Regions from separate parts of the Erwinia sp. HR93 genome, predicted to be linked through region 2. Evidence: predicted binding sites of a transcription regulator. Region 2 holds the regulator's gene; each other region holds the start of a gene.
The links. The regulator PurR, encoded in region 2, represses purine synthesis genes. The targets are predictions, from matches to a motif close to CANGCAAACGTTTGCNTG.
Positions count from the first base shown of each region.

Region 1: a site for PurR is predicted at 1,581-1,598, ahead of SFA31_RS05235 (NCS2 family permease). Genes of this name have one in related genera too.
Region 3: a site for PurR is predicted at 1,373-1,390, ahead of purE (5-(carboxyamino)imidazole ribonucleotide mutase). Genes of this name have one in related genera too.
Region 4: a site for PurR is predicted at 1,309-1,326, ahead of purM (phosphoribosylformylglycinamidine cyclo-ligase). Genes of this name have one in related genera too.

Region 1 is NZ_JAXUDP010000001.1:1,104,645-1,107,934, reverse strand. It holds gene SFA31_RS05235 (NCS2 family permease) at 1-1,339, opposite strand, end outside; gene soxR (redox-sensitive transcriptional activator SoxR) at 1,695-2,171, opposite strand; gene soxS (superoxide response transcriptional regulator SoxS) at 2,250-2,573, shown strand; gene SFA31_RS05220 (YjcB family protein) at 2,813-3,091, shown strand; gene SFA31_RS05215 (ABC transporter permease) at 3,242-3,290, opposite strand, start outside.
Region 2 is NZ_JAXUDP010000001.1:3,242,542-3,245,831, reverse strand. It holds gene punR (DNA-binding transcriptional activator PunR) at 1-859, shown strand, start outside; gene purR (HTH-type transcriptional repressor PurR) at 877-1,905, opposite strand; gene SFA31_RS15160 (YnhF family membrane protein) at 2,176-2,265, shown strand; partial or broken gene SFA31_RS15155 (MFS transporter) at 2,529-3,290, shown strand, end outside.
Region 3 is NZ_JAXUDP010000002.1:29,692-32,981, reverse strand. It holds gene purK (5-(carboxyamino)imidazole ribonucleotide synthase) at 1-795, opposite strand, end outside; gene purE (5-(carboxyamino)imidazole ribonucleotide mutase) at 792-1,292, opposite strand; gene SFA31_RS18585 (DUF1158 domain-containing protein) at 1,425-1,670, opposite strand; gene lpxH (UDP-2,3-diacylglucosamine diphosphatase) at 1,733-2,455, opposite strand; gene ppiB (peptidylprolyl isomerase B) at 2,458-2,952, opposite strand; gene cysS (cysteine--tRNA ligase) at 3,127-3,290, shown strand, end outside.
Region 4 is NZ_JAXUDP010000001.1:3,894,907-3,898,196, reverse strand. It holds gene purN (phosphoribosylglycinamide formyltransferase) at 1-228, opposite strand, end outside; gene purM (phosphoribosylformylglycinamidine cyclo-ligase) at 228-1,265, opposite strand; gene upp (uracil phosphoribosyltransferase) at 1,523-2,149, shown strand; gene uraA (uracil permease) at 2,227-3,290, shown strand, end outside.

The sequences.
Region 1 (3,290 bases), 2.1 Mb from region 2:
AGCCGCCAGCGTAAAAAACCACCAGGATAATGGCGATAATGACCGTGCCAATATTCAATTTACGCCATTCGCCGGCGATAATGCGGCCTATCGTCAGCGACGCAAAGCCCAACATAATACCCGTGACAATATTGCCGGTAAAAACAATAAACACCGCGGTGATAAGGCCAGACATCGCATCAACGAAATCACTAAAATCAATTTTCGCCACATTGCTCAGCATTAATAGCCCAACATACATTAACGCCGGGGCCGTGGCATAAGCCGGCACCAGCCAGGAAAGCGGCGAGAGAAATAAAATAAGCAAAAAGAGCACGCCGACCGTGACAGCCGTCAGCCCGGTTCTACCACCAGCCGCCGTACCTGCGGCAGATTCGATATACACCGCCGCAGGAGAAGCCCCCAATAGACTGGAGAGCACGCTGCTCATGGAGTCCGTGGTTAGCGCTTTCCCGCCGTCAATGATTTGCCCGTCTTTATCCAGAAGGTTTGCCTGCCCGGCTACGGCGCGAATTGTTCCGGTCGCATCAAACACTGCCGTCATTACCAGAGCCAGTACGCTCGGCAATACCAGCGGGTTCAGCGCGCCGGCAATATCCAGCGTTCCAATCAGCGAAGCGCTCTGTTCATCATGCAGAGAAGGCATAGCGAAGATACCGTGAAAATGGACCGCCGGATCGAACGCCAGCCCCAGCAGCGAAATAACCACAATGGTGAGCAGGATGCCACCCGGTACGCGGCGTTTCTCAAGCCCAACGATTGCCGCCAGCCCCAGTAATGTCATGATGGTTGGAAAGCTGGTGAAATTGCCCAGCGCAACCGGCAGGCCGTCCTGCGGGTTTTTTACCACTAAATCAATGCCGTTCGCCGCAATCAGTAACAGGAAGAGCCCAATGCCAATTCCGGTACCGTGCGCGACGCCCATCGGTAAATTACGCAGGATCCAGCCACGAATGCCGGTCGCAGAGATTAGCGTAAACAGCACGCCCATCAAAAAAACGGCGCCCAGTGCAACCGGGATGCTCATGTGCTGCCCCATCACCAGGCTAAATGCCGTAAATGCGGTGAGAGAAATGGCGCAGCCAATCGCCAGGGGTAGATTGGCCCATATCCCCATGGCGATAGATCCAACGCCGGCGACCAGGCAGGTGGCGACAAAAACCGCGGCAGGAGGGAATCCCGCTTTCCCCAGCATGCCTGGTACTACGACCACCGAATAGACCATCGCCAGAAAGGTGGTCAGGCCTGCCACCATTTCCTGACGAACCGAGCTGCCGCGTGCGGAAAGATGAAACCAGCGTTCAAATACACCGCCGGTACGCGCGGTTGGCGTTGTCATAAAGAATTCCCCTGAATGAAGATTACAGTGCTGCACAGCATGCAAAAGCGCCATGCATTTTATTCGCCATGCCATCGCTTCTGGCGTCAACTTCAGCCGACGCAAACGATTAACTCGATGGTTAAAAAAACGCGTTAACGCGAAGGCAAACGATTATCTAGCGTTACGGTAGCGATTTTCAACTTAACTTTGCCGGTATTTTGCAAAAAGTCGTACGCCTGATGATTTTGTCACCGCTAGTAACGCAAACGTTCTCTTTTATGGAATCCGGCCGATGTTTTGGGGTAATCACTGTCCCTTTAGCGACAAAATAACTTCCAGGTGAAATTCATTAATTCTTTATAGGGATTAGCGATTAATTATCGATATCTTTTAGTAAACGCGCGCCCGTTCCCTGGCTGCCCAGCGTGTCGTCAGGGTTACGCAGCGGACAGTCGCGCCGCGAAAGGCAGCCGCAGCCAATGCACCCATCCAGCTCATCGCGTAACGATATTAGCGTATGAATGCGCCGCTCCAGCTCATCCCGCCAGCGTGAAGAGAGCGCTTTCCACTCTTTTGCGCTGAGCGTGTGGCCTTCCGGTAACATGCTGAAAGCCTCGCCCACCGTGGCTAACGGAATGCCTATTCGCTGCGCTATCTTAATGATCGCCACATAGCGTAATACGTCGCGCGTATAGCGGCGCTGATTCCCGGCGTTACGCTGGCTGCGAATAAGCCCTTTACTTTCATAGAAATGCAGCGCTGAAACGGCGACGCCGCTGCGCTGCGCCACTTCGCCCGGCGTCAGCAGCGCTTTCAGGCGGTTTTTAGGGCGGGATAATTTATTTTCCAAAATTAACTTTACCTCAAGTTAGCTTGAGGAATTATACTCCGCCCCTGTACCTGTTGGAAACCTGATGAGAGGATAATAATGTCACATCATGAAATTATTCAGACGTTAACCGAATGGATCGACGATCATATCGACCAGCCTATGAATATTGATGTGGTTGCGAAGAAATCCGGTTACTCCAAATGGTATTTGCAGCGTATGTTTCGCACCGTGATGCATCAAACGCTGGGCGAATATATCCGCCAGCGGCGCCTCGCGATGGCCGCCGAAGCCTTGCGGACCACGCAGCGACCTATTTTTGATATCGCGATGGATTTTGGATATGTGTCGCAGCAGACTTTTTCACGCGTTTTTCGCCGCGAATTCGATCGCACCCCTACCGATTACCGTCAACGCGCCTAATTCTGTGGGCCGCCCTCAACTGAACTTCTCTTTTAGGCCTAAAAGTCGCGCTGCCATCTGGTGAATTAATCGACAAATGTGATATAGTTCACATGTTGAATGCAACATAAACTGATATTACATTTTTGTAACGACTTATTCCCCACGCGGCCTCAGGTCATTGATGCTCCGGTATTCGGAAGCAGGGCTTTGCTATATGTCGCGTATCCGTAATAAGTTCGCTTTGAGGATTAAGCCCCATGGCTACGCTTACCACTGGCATTGTTCTAATGCGCTGGCAGTTAACGAGTGCGCTATTGATGTTTATCGCAAGTACGTTAAATATTCAGCTTCGTAAATTTGATCACGGTGTAATGGCGTTTTTCGCCAGCGGTATTGGTATCGCCGCTTCATGCTGGTTCGCTACCGGGCTATTGGGAGTCAGTATCAATTTCCCGCTTATCTGGGTGCATCTTAAAGATTTATTGATTGAATCCATGAATAATATGCCGCCCGAGTGGCCGGCAATGATGGCTTAAGAGTAGTTATCGCATCACGCTCCCTCACGAACAGGGGGAGTAGCTCAGCAATACTTTTATACGCTGGCCGATACAGAGCCTTTTGCGACGTGCCTGAAGCGCCTTTCCACCGCCGCGCCGGGTGCCATTAACCGCTATGCCCGAGCGCAGCTAGCCGCGCCTTACTACCCGGCGAAGTTCGCCGTCCCGCAATCTGCCA
Region 2 (3,290 bases):
GAGTTTCAGCGGGGCAGCCCAGGAATTGCATCGGGTACCTTCAGCAATTAGTTATACGGTTCGTCAGCTTGAATCATGGCTGGCTACGCCTCTGTTTATACGCCGGCATCGCGATGTGGAACTCACGGCAGCGGGCGTTTATTTTCTTAAAGAGGGGCGTTCTGTTATCAAAAAAATGCAGGCAACGCGTCTGCAGTGTCAGCAAATCGCCAACGGCTGGCGCGGTCGTCTTTCCATTGCGGTAGATAATATTGTTAAACCTGCGCGAACCCGCCAGTTAGTGCTGGATTTTTATCGGCATTTTCCCGATGTAGAACTGTGTTTGTCGAAGGAGGTTTTCAATGGCGTTTGGGATGCGCTGGCGGATGAACGCGTTGAAGTGGCTATTGGTGCCACTCAGGCGGTCCCCGTTGGAGGGCGCTATGCGTTCCGTGATATGGGAGCACTGCGCTGGCGATGCGTAGTTTCTCATCTTCATCCTTTGGCACACTCAAGGCAAAAACTCAGTGATGAACAGCTTCGACCGTGGCCGTCACTGGTACTGGAAGATACTTCGCGGACATTGCCGAAACGCGTGACGTGGCTATTAGATAACCAGCGGCGTATCGTCGTGCCCGACTGGGCATCGGCGGCAGATTGTATCAATGCCGGGCTGTGTACTGGAATGGTTCCTGCCCATATGGCGCAGCCGTGGATTGAGAGCGGGGACTGGCGCGTTTTGCAACTGGAAAACCCCTTCCCGGATGCGGCTTGCTGTGTAAGCTGGCGGCAGGATAATCCGTCTCCGGCCCTGAACTGGCTATTAGCCTATCTGGGCGATAGTGAGACATTAAATCACGAATGGCTACGGGAGCCCTGAATAGAGCTCCGGAATCGTTACTGGCGGCGATAATCGCGGAAGGGACCATCGGCCACAGAACGGCGTTCTACCAGCCGTGGATGCACTTCAATTGTCTTTGATTGTTCGCGTTTATTAATAATGCGATCGAGCAGCATATTAAATGCCGTTTCGCCCAAAGAGTCTTTTGGCTGATGCACCGTGGTCAGCGCGGGCGTAAAGTAGCGGGCGTTGCGGACGTTATCATAACCAATAATGGAAATATCCTGTGGAACACGCAATCCCATTTCATCCGCCGCGCAGATGGCGCCCATTGCCATAATGTCGCCACCGCAGAATATTGCGGTGGGGCGCTGCGGTTTTGAAAGAATTTGCTGCATTGCCCGATAGCCGGACTCTGGTTCAAAATCACCTTGCACAATCCAGTCTTCATTCACTGTGATTTGAGCCTCTTCCAGCGCCTTCATAAATCCAGCTAGCCTCCCGGCACCGGTGTTACGATGCAGGGAGCCGGGGATCGCGCCAATATCGCGATGCCCGCGTTCAATTAAATAGCGCCCGGCTATATAACCGCCAGAGAAGGAGTTATCGACGACGGAGTCAGTAAAGTCGGCTTTGGCTTCGCCCCAGTCCATGACCACCATTGGAATATGACGATACTCTTCAAGCGTTGCGAGTAAGGGATGTGGGTATTCGGAGCACATAACCAATAGTCCATCGACGCGCTTTTGCGCCATCATAGATAAGTAAGCCCGCTGTTTTTCCAAATTATTCCAGGCGTTACCCAGAATAAGCGTGTAGCCTTTGGCAAAGCAGTTTTTTTCCACGCCTTCAATGATTTCAGCGAAATAAGGCGCTTCACTGCTGGTGGCAAGCAGACCTATTGTTTTCGTGTGATTCACTTTCAGGCTGCGCGCTACGGCGCTGGGGGAATAATGCAGTTCTTTAATTGCTGTCCAAACCGCGTTTCGCGTCTCTTCTGCAACGAAGCGAGTTTTGTTAATTACGTGAGATACGGTAGTGGTGGAAACGTTTGCGCGCTTAGCGACATCTTTAATGGTGGCCATCAGGCGTTTCTCCCAGCCATAGCGTATTCTCCTGAAAATGGGGTTAAACGTTTGCTAAGCCTGATTTACACCGAATAGCAGATATCACGGAAGTTCAGGCGAAGGAAACAGGGAATCAACAAATAATTAGCGGAGGATTTTGTCCGATCTATAGCAAAAGGGGAAGAGGCAAATTGCGCAACCGATGAATTCCAGTAAGATTTACGCTATTTTTATGGGGAATAGCGTAATAGACGCTGAAATAAGAGAATAACCAAAGGAGCTGACAATATGAACGCTGAATTAAAATACGCATTAATTACGACCATAGCCGCATTAGGCGTTATCGTCATTGGTGCGTTAACTGCCGTTACTCATTAATTATTGACCAGGCCAGTGAGCGTTGCCGCTGGCCCGGTCATTGTTCATTCACTGCGCGCACAGCTATTTTTTTGAAATAGCTGTCTCCCGAGTTCCTCAATATTATTGCCGCTTATGCAATACTGTTTTGTCGCTTACAACTCTTTAACTTTTCTGTATGCCCTGACATCATATGCGCGACATAGCGACGATGTCGCCTAAATCATCAACGTGTTGGGGCTATAAATTTCACTTCAGCGCCTGATACATCCAGAGAGTCAATCATGAAATTAAATTATCCTTTGCTGGCGCTTGCCGTCGGCGCATTTGGCATTGGAACAACTGAATTTTCTCCAATGGGCCTGTTGCCCACTATCGCGGAAGGCGTCGGGGTTTCTATTCCAGTTGCAGGAATGCTGATTAGCGCATATGCCATTGGAGTTATGTTTGGCGCGCCGCTGATGACGTTACTTCTATCTCACAGAGCCAGGCGCAGCGCGCTGCTATTTCTAATGGGGATTTTCACCCTTGGGAACATACTGTCAGCGATTGCGCCGAATTATACGCTGCTGTTGATTTCGCGCATTATCACCAGTTTGAATCATGGGGCATTTTTTGGTTTAGGTTCAGTGGTGGCTGCCGGTCTTGTGGCAAAAGAAAAACAGGGAAGCGCGGTGGCGACCATGTTTATGGGGCTGACGATTGCAAATATTGGCGGGGTACCAGCAGCAACGTGGCTAGGGAATACGATAGGCTGGCGAATGTCTTTTCTGGCAACCGCAGGATTGGGCGTATTGGCGATGATAGGCCTGTGGGTCTCTCTGCCTAAGGGAGGAGAAGGGGTGAGGCCTGATGTGCGACGCGAGCTTGCAGTCATGCTGCGCCCGCAGGTGCTAACCGCGCTGCTCACTACGGTATTAGGCGCAGGGGCGATGTTTACGCTGTATACCTATATCGCTCCGGTCTTACAGCGAGTGACTCACGCCAGCGCAGGATTTATTACTGGTATGTTAGTACTCATTGGTATTGGTTTTTCTTTAGGGGCG
Region 3 (3,290 bases), on a different contig from region 2:
CGCGCGCAGGTGAAGCTCAAACTGGCTGAGCGATGCGCCGTTTTGCGTCCAGTGCCCGCTGTTGTGTACGCGCGGTGCCAGTTCGTTAATAAGCAACCCATCCGGTGTGATAAAACACTCCATTGCCATGACGCCGACATAGTCCAGCTCGGTTAAGAGGCGGCCCAGCAGTTCCTGCGCCTGGCGCTGCAGCGTGGCGTCAGGAAACGGGTGGGCGACGCTGGCGCGCAAAATACCGTCCTGATGGAGATTCAGCGTGAGCGGATAAAAAATGAGCTTTCCACCGCGCCCTCTGGCCCCGATAAGCGACGCTTCGCCGCTAAAGCAAATCGCCTTCTCGACGATAGATGCGCCGTAGCAGTCATGAGGTAGTAATGATGCCCCGGAGAACTGTAGCCGCCACTGGCCGCGTCCGTCGTAACCGCCAGTGCGCCGTTTAACCACCACCTGTTCGCCGAGCTGGCTGAATATTTGCGGCCAGTTATCGCCGCTATTTAGCGGCAGCCAGGGGGCGGTTGGCAAGTTCAGTCTCTCAAAAAGCCGTTTTTGCGTGAGACGATCGGCGATGATGGGGAAGACATCGCGGTTAACAAAAGCGCTATGCGTCACCAGTTCACGGGTCAGCGCGGTTTCCGGCCAGCGTTCAATTTCAGCGGTTATCACGCTTTGCCGCCAGGGGATAGTTTCTGCACGGGCGTCAGGACCAATCGGCCAGACGCTAATGCCAAGCGGTTCGCCCGCCTGACGCAACATGCGGCCTAGCTGACCGTCACCCAGGACACAAACCTGCATTATCTCTCCTCGCGCGGATCGGGATGATTGAGGACTTCATCGGTTTGGCGCTGGCGCCATGCGGTCAGGCGCTGATGCAGTTTATCATCGTGTAGCGCCAGAATTTGCGCTGCCAGCAAGGCGGCGTTAGCCGCGCCGGCTTTGCCGATAGCAAGCGTACCGACCGGGACGCCGCGCGGCATTTGTACAATGGAGTACAGGCTATCTACGCCGCTGAGCGCCGCGCTTTGTACCGGTACGCCCAGTACGGGAATTAATGTTTTAGCCGCCAACATGCCGGGCAAATGCGCCGCGCCGCCGGCGCCGGCGATAATAACTTGGAAGCCTTGCGCGGGTGCCTCTTCGGCGAAGCGAAAGAGTTTGTCCGGCGTGCGATGTGCTGAAACGATTTCAACGTGATGGGCAATATCGAGTTCATTCAGAATGTCAGCGGCGAAACATAAGGTGCTCCAGTCGCTCTGTGAACCCATAACGATAGCGATGCGTGGATGAAAAGGCATGCGTCCAGTAGCTCCTGTATGGCAAAACAACAGCGGCGGATCGTAAAAGGGCAGGCGGCAGAATACCATGACATAATGGCAAGGAAAACGGTTGCGTGAATAAATATCACCCTAAAAGGCGCCGTTTATTATTCAGGTTAAGGCAAACCAGCGGCGCCAGATAAAGCGAATAACTAGAAATTCAACCGTACCAAGTAGCAAAAACCAGACGCAAAACAGCAGCGTGTAGAGTTGATTCATATCCATTAAATGGAAGAAACCGATAAGGCGCTGCGCAAGGGCCGGCGTGAGGGTGGGCGCTGGCAGCAGCAGGCAGGAAAGAAACGCCAGCAGGAGAATGCCGCCCGCGCTGAGTAGCGTTTCCGACGCGGATTTCATAATGTTATATCCCGGTTAAAAACGCTATTGTAGGGGAAGGCCTAAGGCGGCGCAAAAGCATTCTAGAAAGGAAATTCGAGCAGTTCGATATCCTGCGGCGTGACTTTAATCATCGATCCCCGCTGGTGCCACGCGCCGAGGACCGCGCGTTGATATATCTGCTCGTTTATCTCCAGCCTGTGTATTGCCGGGCGGTGCGTATGCCCGTGAATCAGCCACTGCACACGATTTTTCTCCATCGCGTCGATGACCGCCTGTTGATTCACGTCCATGATGGCCTGCGTTTTTTCGCTATTGGCCATTTTGCTTCCGGCGCGCATGCGCGCAGCGATGCGGCGACGTATAAAGAGCGGCAGTGAGAGAAAGAGTTTCTGCAGCCAGCGCTGATTCACGCGGGCGCGAAAAGCCTGATAGCCGATATCGTCGGTACACAGCGTGTCGCCGTGCATGATGAGAATACGGCGGCCATAGAGATCCACGACTTGCTCCTGTGGCAGAAGATGCATGCCGCTTTCACGGGCAAAGCGTCCACCCAACAGGAAATCGCGATTACCGTGTATAAAATAAATAGGTAGCCCGTGCAGTGCCAGCGCTCTTAGCGTGTCGGCAACTTCACGGTGTAAGGGATTAGGATCGTCATCGCCAATCCAGGCCTCAAATAAATCACCCAGAATGTACAGCGCGTCGGCACTTCCCGCCTCACGCGCCAGAAAGCGTAAAAAACCGGCGGTAATCGCCGGTTCTTCCACGCAGAGATGAAGATCTGCGATAAACAGCGTCGCCACGATTATTCGCTAACGGTAACGCTTTCGATAATCACGTCTTCTTTAGGCACGTCCTGATGCATACCGCTGCGGCCCGTGGAAACCCCTTTAATTTTATCGACGACGTCCATGCCTTCCACGACTTCGGCGAACACGCAGTAGCCCCAGCCCTGCAAACTTTCCGCGCTGAAGTTCAAAAAGTCGTTATCAGCTACGTTGATAAAAAACTGCGCGGTTGCAGAGTGCGGTGCCTGAGTACGCGCCATTGCCAGCGTGCCGCGCGTATTTTTCAGGCCATTGTTGGCTTCATTCTGAATAGGATCTTTAGTGGATTTTTGCTTCATACCCGGCTCAAAACCGCCGCCCTGAACCATAAATCCATTAATGACGCGATGGAAAATGGTGTTGTTGTAAAATCCTTCGCGGCAATAATCGAGAAAGTTCTTCACGGTGAGCGGTGCTTTGTCATCAAAGGTTTTAATGACGATGTCACCATGATTGGTGTGAAAAGTAACCATTTTATGCATCCTGTGAGTTGTTCAGTACACTGGCCCCAAAGAGCAGGGCGCGTCAGGAAGTTGTTATAGCATAACTCGCTGTTCGGGTTAACCTTGCAACGCGTGCTGCTTCCCGAGTGAATTATGGGTAAGATATAGCGTTTGGTTATCCACCGTTTAACATGGAATCTTCAGATGTTGAAAATTTATAATACCCTTAGCCGTCAAAAAGAAGCGTTCAAGCCCATCCATGCGGGTGAGGTGGGTATATATGTATGTGGGATAACCGTTTACGATCTTTGTCATATCGGACACGGACGCACGTTCGTCGCGTTTGATGTCGTGACGCGTTATTTACG
Region 4 (3,290 bases), 650 kb from region 2:
AATGTGCCGGATAAGCGCGTCGTCAAACGCCGCCCGGTCCGCGTAATCGGATGGGCGGATAGCGTAGCTGGGAATATTCGCATCACGCGCGCGCTCAAGTCCCTGAACATGGCTCCTGGTGCTGAACACGGCCTGCACCGTTGCCTGAATGCGCCCCTGCGCGCAGGCGTCGATAATAGCCTGCAGATTGCTGCCGGTACCGGAAATCAGCACAATGATTTTTTTCATTATTCAATTACCACGCGCGGTCCGCAATCAGATGCGCGTATTTTACCGATTTGCCACGCGTTTTCACCCAGTTCGGTTAACAGGTGCAGGGCGGCATCTGCAGCATCGGCGGGCAGGGCGATAATCATTCCCACACCGCAATTGAAGGTGCGATACATTTCGCGGCGGCTGACATTGCCGGCCCGCTGCAGCCAGGTGAATACCTCAGGCCACCGCCACGAGGATTCATCAATGACGGCCTCAAGGTGCGCCGGAAGTACGCGGGGAATGTTTTCCCAGAATCCGCCGCCGGTGATATGCGCGATCGCGTGGACATTAAGTGCATTGGTCAGCGCTAAAATTGATTTAACGTAAATCCGAGTTGGGGCCAGCAGGCTGTCGGCAAGCGTTGCGTCGCCGAGGCGCTCGTCCAGCGGCGAGCAGCCGCTGACGTCAATAATTTTCCTTATCAGCGAGTAGCCGTTGGAATGCGGGCCGCTGGCGCCGAGCGCGAGTAACACATCGCCGTGCGCCACGCGGCTGCCATCGATAATATCGGCTTTTTCAACCACCCCGACGCAAAAGCCCGCAATATCGTAATCGCTTCCGCCGTACATACCGGGCATTTCCGCCGTTTCACCGCCTACCAGCGCGCAGCCAGCCTGAAGGCAGCCTTCGGCAATGCCGTGAATGACGCTGGCCGCGGTGTCGACGTCCAGCCTGCCGGTGGCGTAGTAATCGAGAAAGAACAGCGGCTCTGCGCCCTGGACGATAAGATCGTTAACGCACATGGCAACCAGGTCGATGCCGATGGTTTCATGGCGCTGTAAATCCATTGCCAGGCGCAGTTTGGTGCCGACGCCGTCGGTGCCGGACACCAGCACCGGCTCCCGGTATTTCTGCGGCAGGGCGCACAGGGCACCGAAACCGCCGAGGCCGCCCATCACTTCCGGGCGGCGCGTTTTTTTAACGGCGCCTTTGATTCTTTCGACCAGCGCATTGCCGGCGTCGATATCCACGCCGGCGTCTTTGTAGCTGAGAGCGGTTTTGTCGGTCACGGCAATCTCCATGCGGTTGGCAGTGCGCCCGAGTTTAACAGTGAACGCAAACGTTTGCGAGCTAGTTATTACTCTCTGTGGCATGGGTTTTGCGAACCCGATTTTATTGTTCGCTTCCCGGCGGGGTGAGGTAAATACTCTATAGTGATCCTAAGCAAACTTGATCCCGGTCACGGCATTGCATATGGCGCAGCCGAGAAAAAGCGGTATAATCCGGCGATTTTTTTTGTGGCTGCCATCTTTTGGGGAGAAAGAGTATGAAGATCGTGGAAGTGAAACACCCGCTGGTTAAACACAAGCTGGGATTGATGCGCGCAAATGACATCAGCACCAAGCGTTTTCGCGAACTCGCCTCTGAAGTAGGCAGCCTGCTGACATATGAAGCCACGGCGGATCTGGAGACCGAAAAAGTCACGATTGAAGGCTGGAACGGCCCGGTTGAGATCGATCAGATTAAGGGTAAGAAAATTACCGTGGTGCCTATTTTGCGCGCCGGTCTCGGTATGATGGAAGGCGTACTGGAAAATGTTCCCAGCGCGCGCATTAGCGTAGTCGGTGTGTATCGCGACGAAGAAACGCTGGAGCCTGTGCCTTATTTCCAAAAGCTGGTATCCAACATCAATGAACGCATGGCGCTGGTGGTAGACCCGATGCTGGCGACGGGCGGTTCAGTGATTGCCACTATTGACCTGCTGAAAAAAGCCGGCTGCACCAGTATTAAAATTTTGGTGCTGGTCGCCGCCCCGGAAGGGATTCGGGCGCTGGAGAAAGCGCATCCGGACGTAGAGCTGTATACCGCGTCTATCGATCGGGGGCTGGATAACCACGGTTATATTATTCCAGGGCTCGGCGATGCCGGTGATAAAATATTTGGTACCAAATAATAAATATGCCGACTAATAAGTCGGCTTTTTTTTGGCTATATGCCTGACTTGGTTTACACACTCAGAGGATTAAAGTTATGACGCGCCGCGCTATTGGGGTTAGTGAACGTCCGCCGCTTTTACAAACCATCCCATTAAGCCTCCAGCATCTTTTCGCTATGTTCGGTTCCACCGTGCTGGTGCCGATTCTGTTTCATATCAATCCTGCCACTGCGCTGCTATTTAACGGGCTGGGGACGCTACTTTATTTATTTATCTGTAAAGGAAAAATTCCCGCCTATCTCGGATCGAGCTTTGCATTTATCTCGCCCGTGCTGCTGCTATTACCGATGGGATATGAACTGGCGCTGGGCGGATTTATTGTTTGCGGAGCGCTGTTCTGCCTGGTGGCACTGATTGTAAAAAAAGCCGGCACTGGCTGGATAGACGTTATGTTCCCGCCTGCGGCGATGGGCGCTATCGTCGCCGTTATCGGGCTGGAACTGGCAGGCGTGGCGGCGAATATGGCCGGGCTACTGCCCGCGCAGGGGCAAATGGCAGATACCACCGCGGTGACGATTTCCCTGACCACGCTCGCGGTAACGGTACTGGGCGCGGTGTTATTTCGCGGATTTCTGGCCATTATCCCTATCCTTATTGGGGTTCTAACGGGCTATGCGCTCTCTTTCGCGATGGGTGTAGTCGATATTACGCCAATACGCGAGGCGCACTGGTTCGCGCTGCCGACTTTCTATACGCCGCGCTTTGAATGGTTTGCCATACTCACGGTGTTACCTGCGGCGCTGGTGGTTATTGCAGAGCACGTCGGGCATTTGGTGGTGACGGCGAATATCGTGAAAAAAGATTTAGTGCGCGATCCCGGTTTGCATCGCTCTATGTTCGCAAACGGGCTTTCAACGTTCCTCTCAGGCTTCTTCGGTTCAACGCCGAATACCACCTATGGTGAAAATATTGGCGTGCTCGCGATAACTCGGGTCTATAGCACGTGGGTGATAGGCGGCGCGGCGCTGTTTGCTATTTTGCTCTCCTGCGTAGGGAAGCTGGCGGCGGCGATTCAGATCATCCCGGTTCCGGTGATGGGAGGTGTCTCTTTACTGCTGTATGGCGTTATTGGAACATCCGGGATCCGTGTGTTAATCGA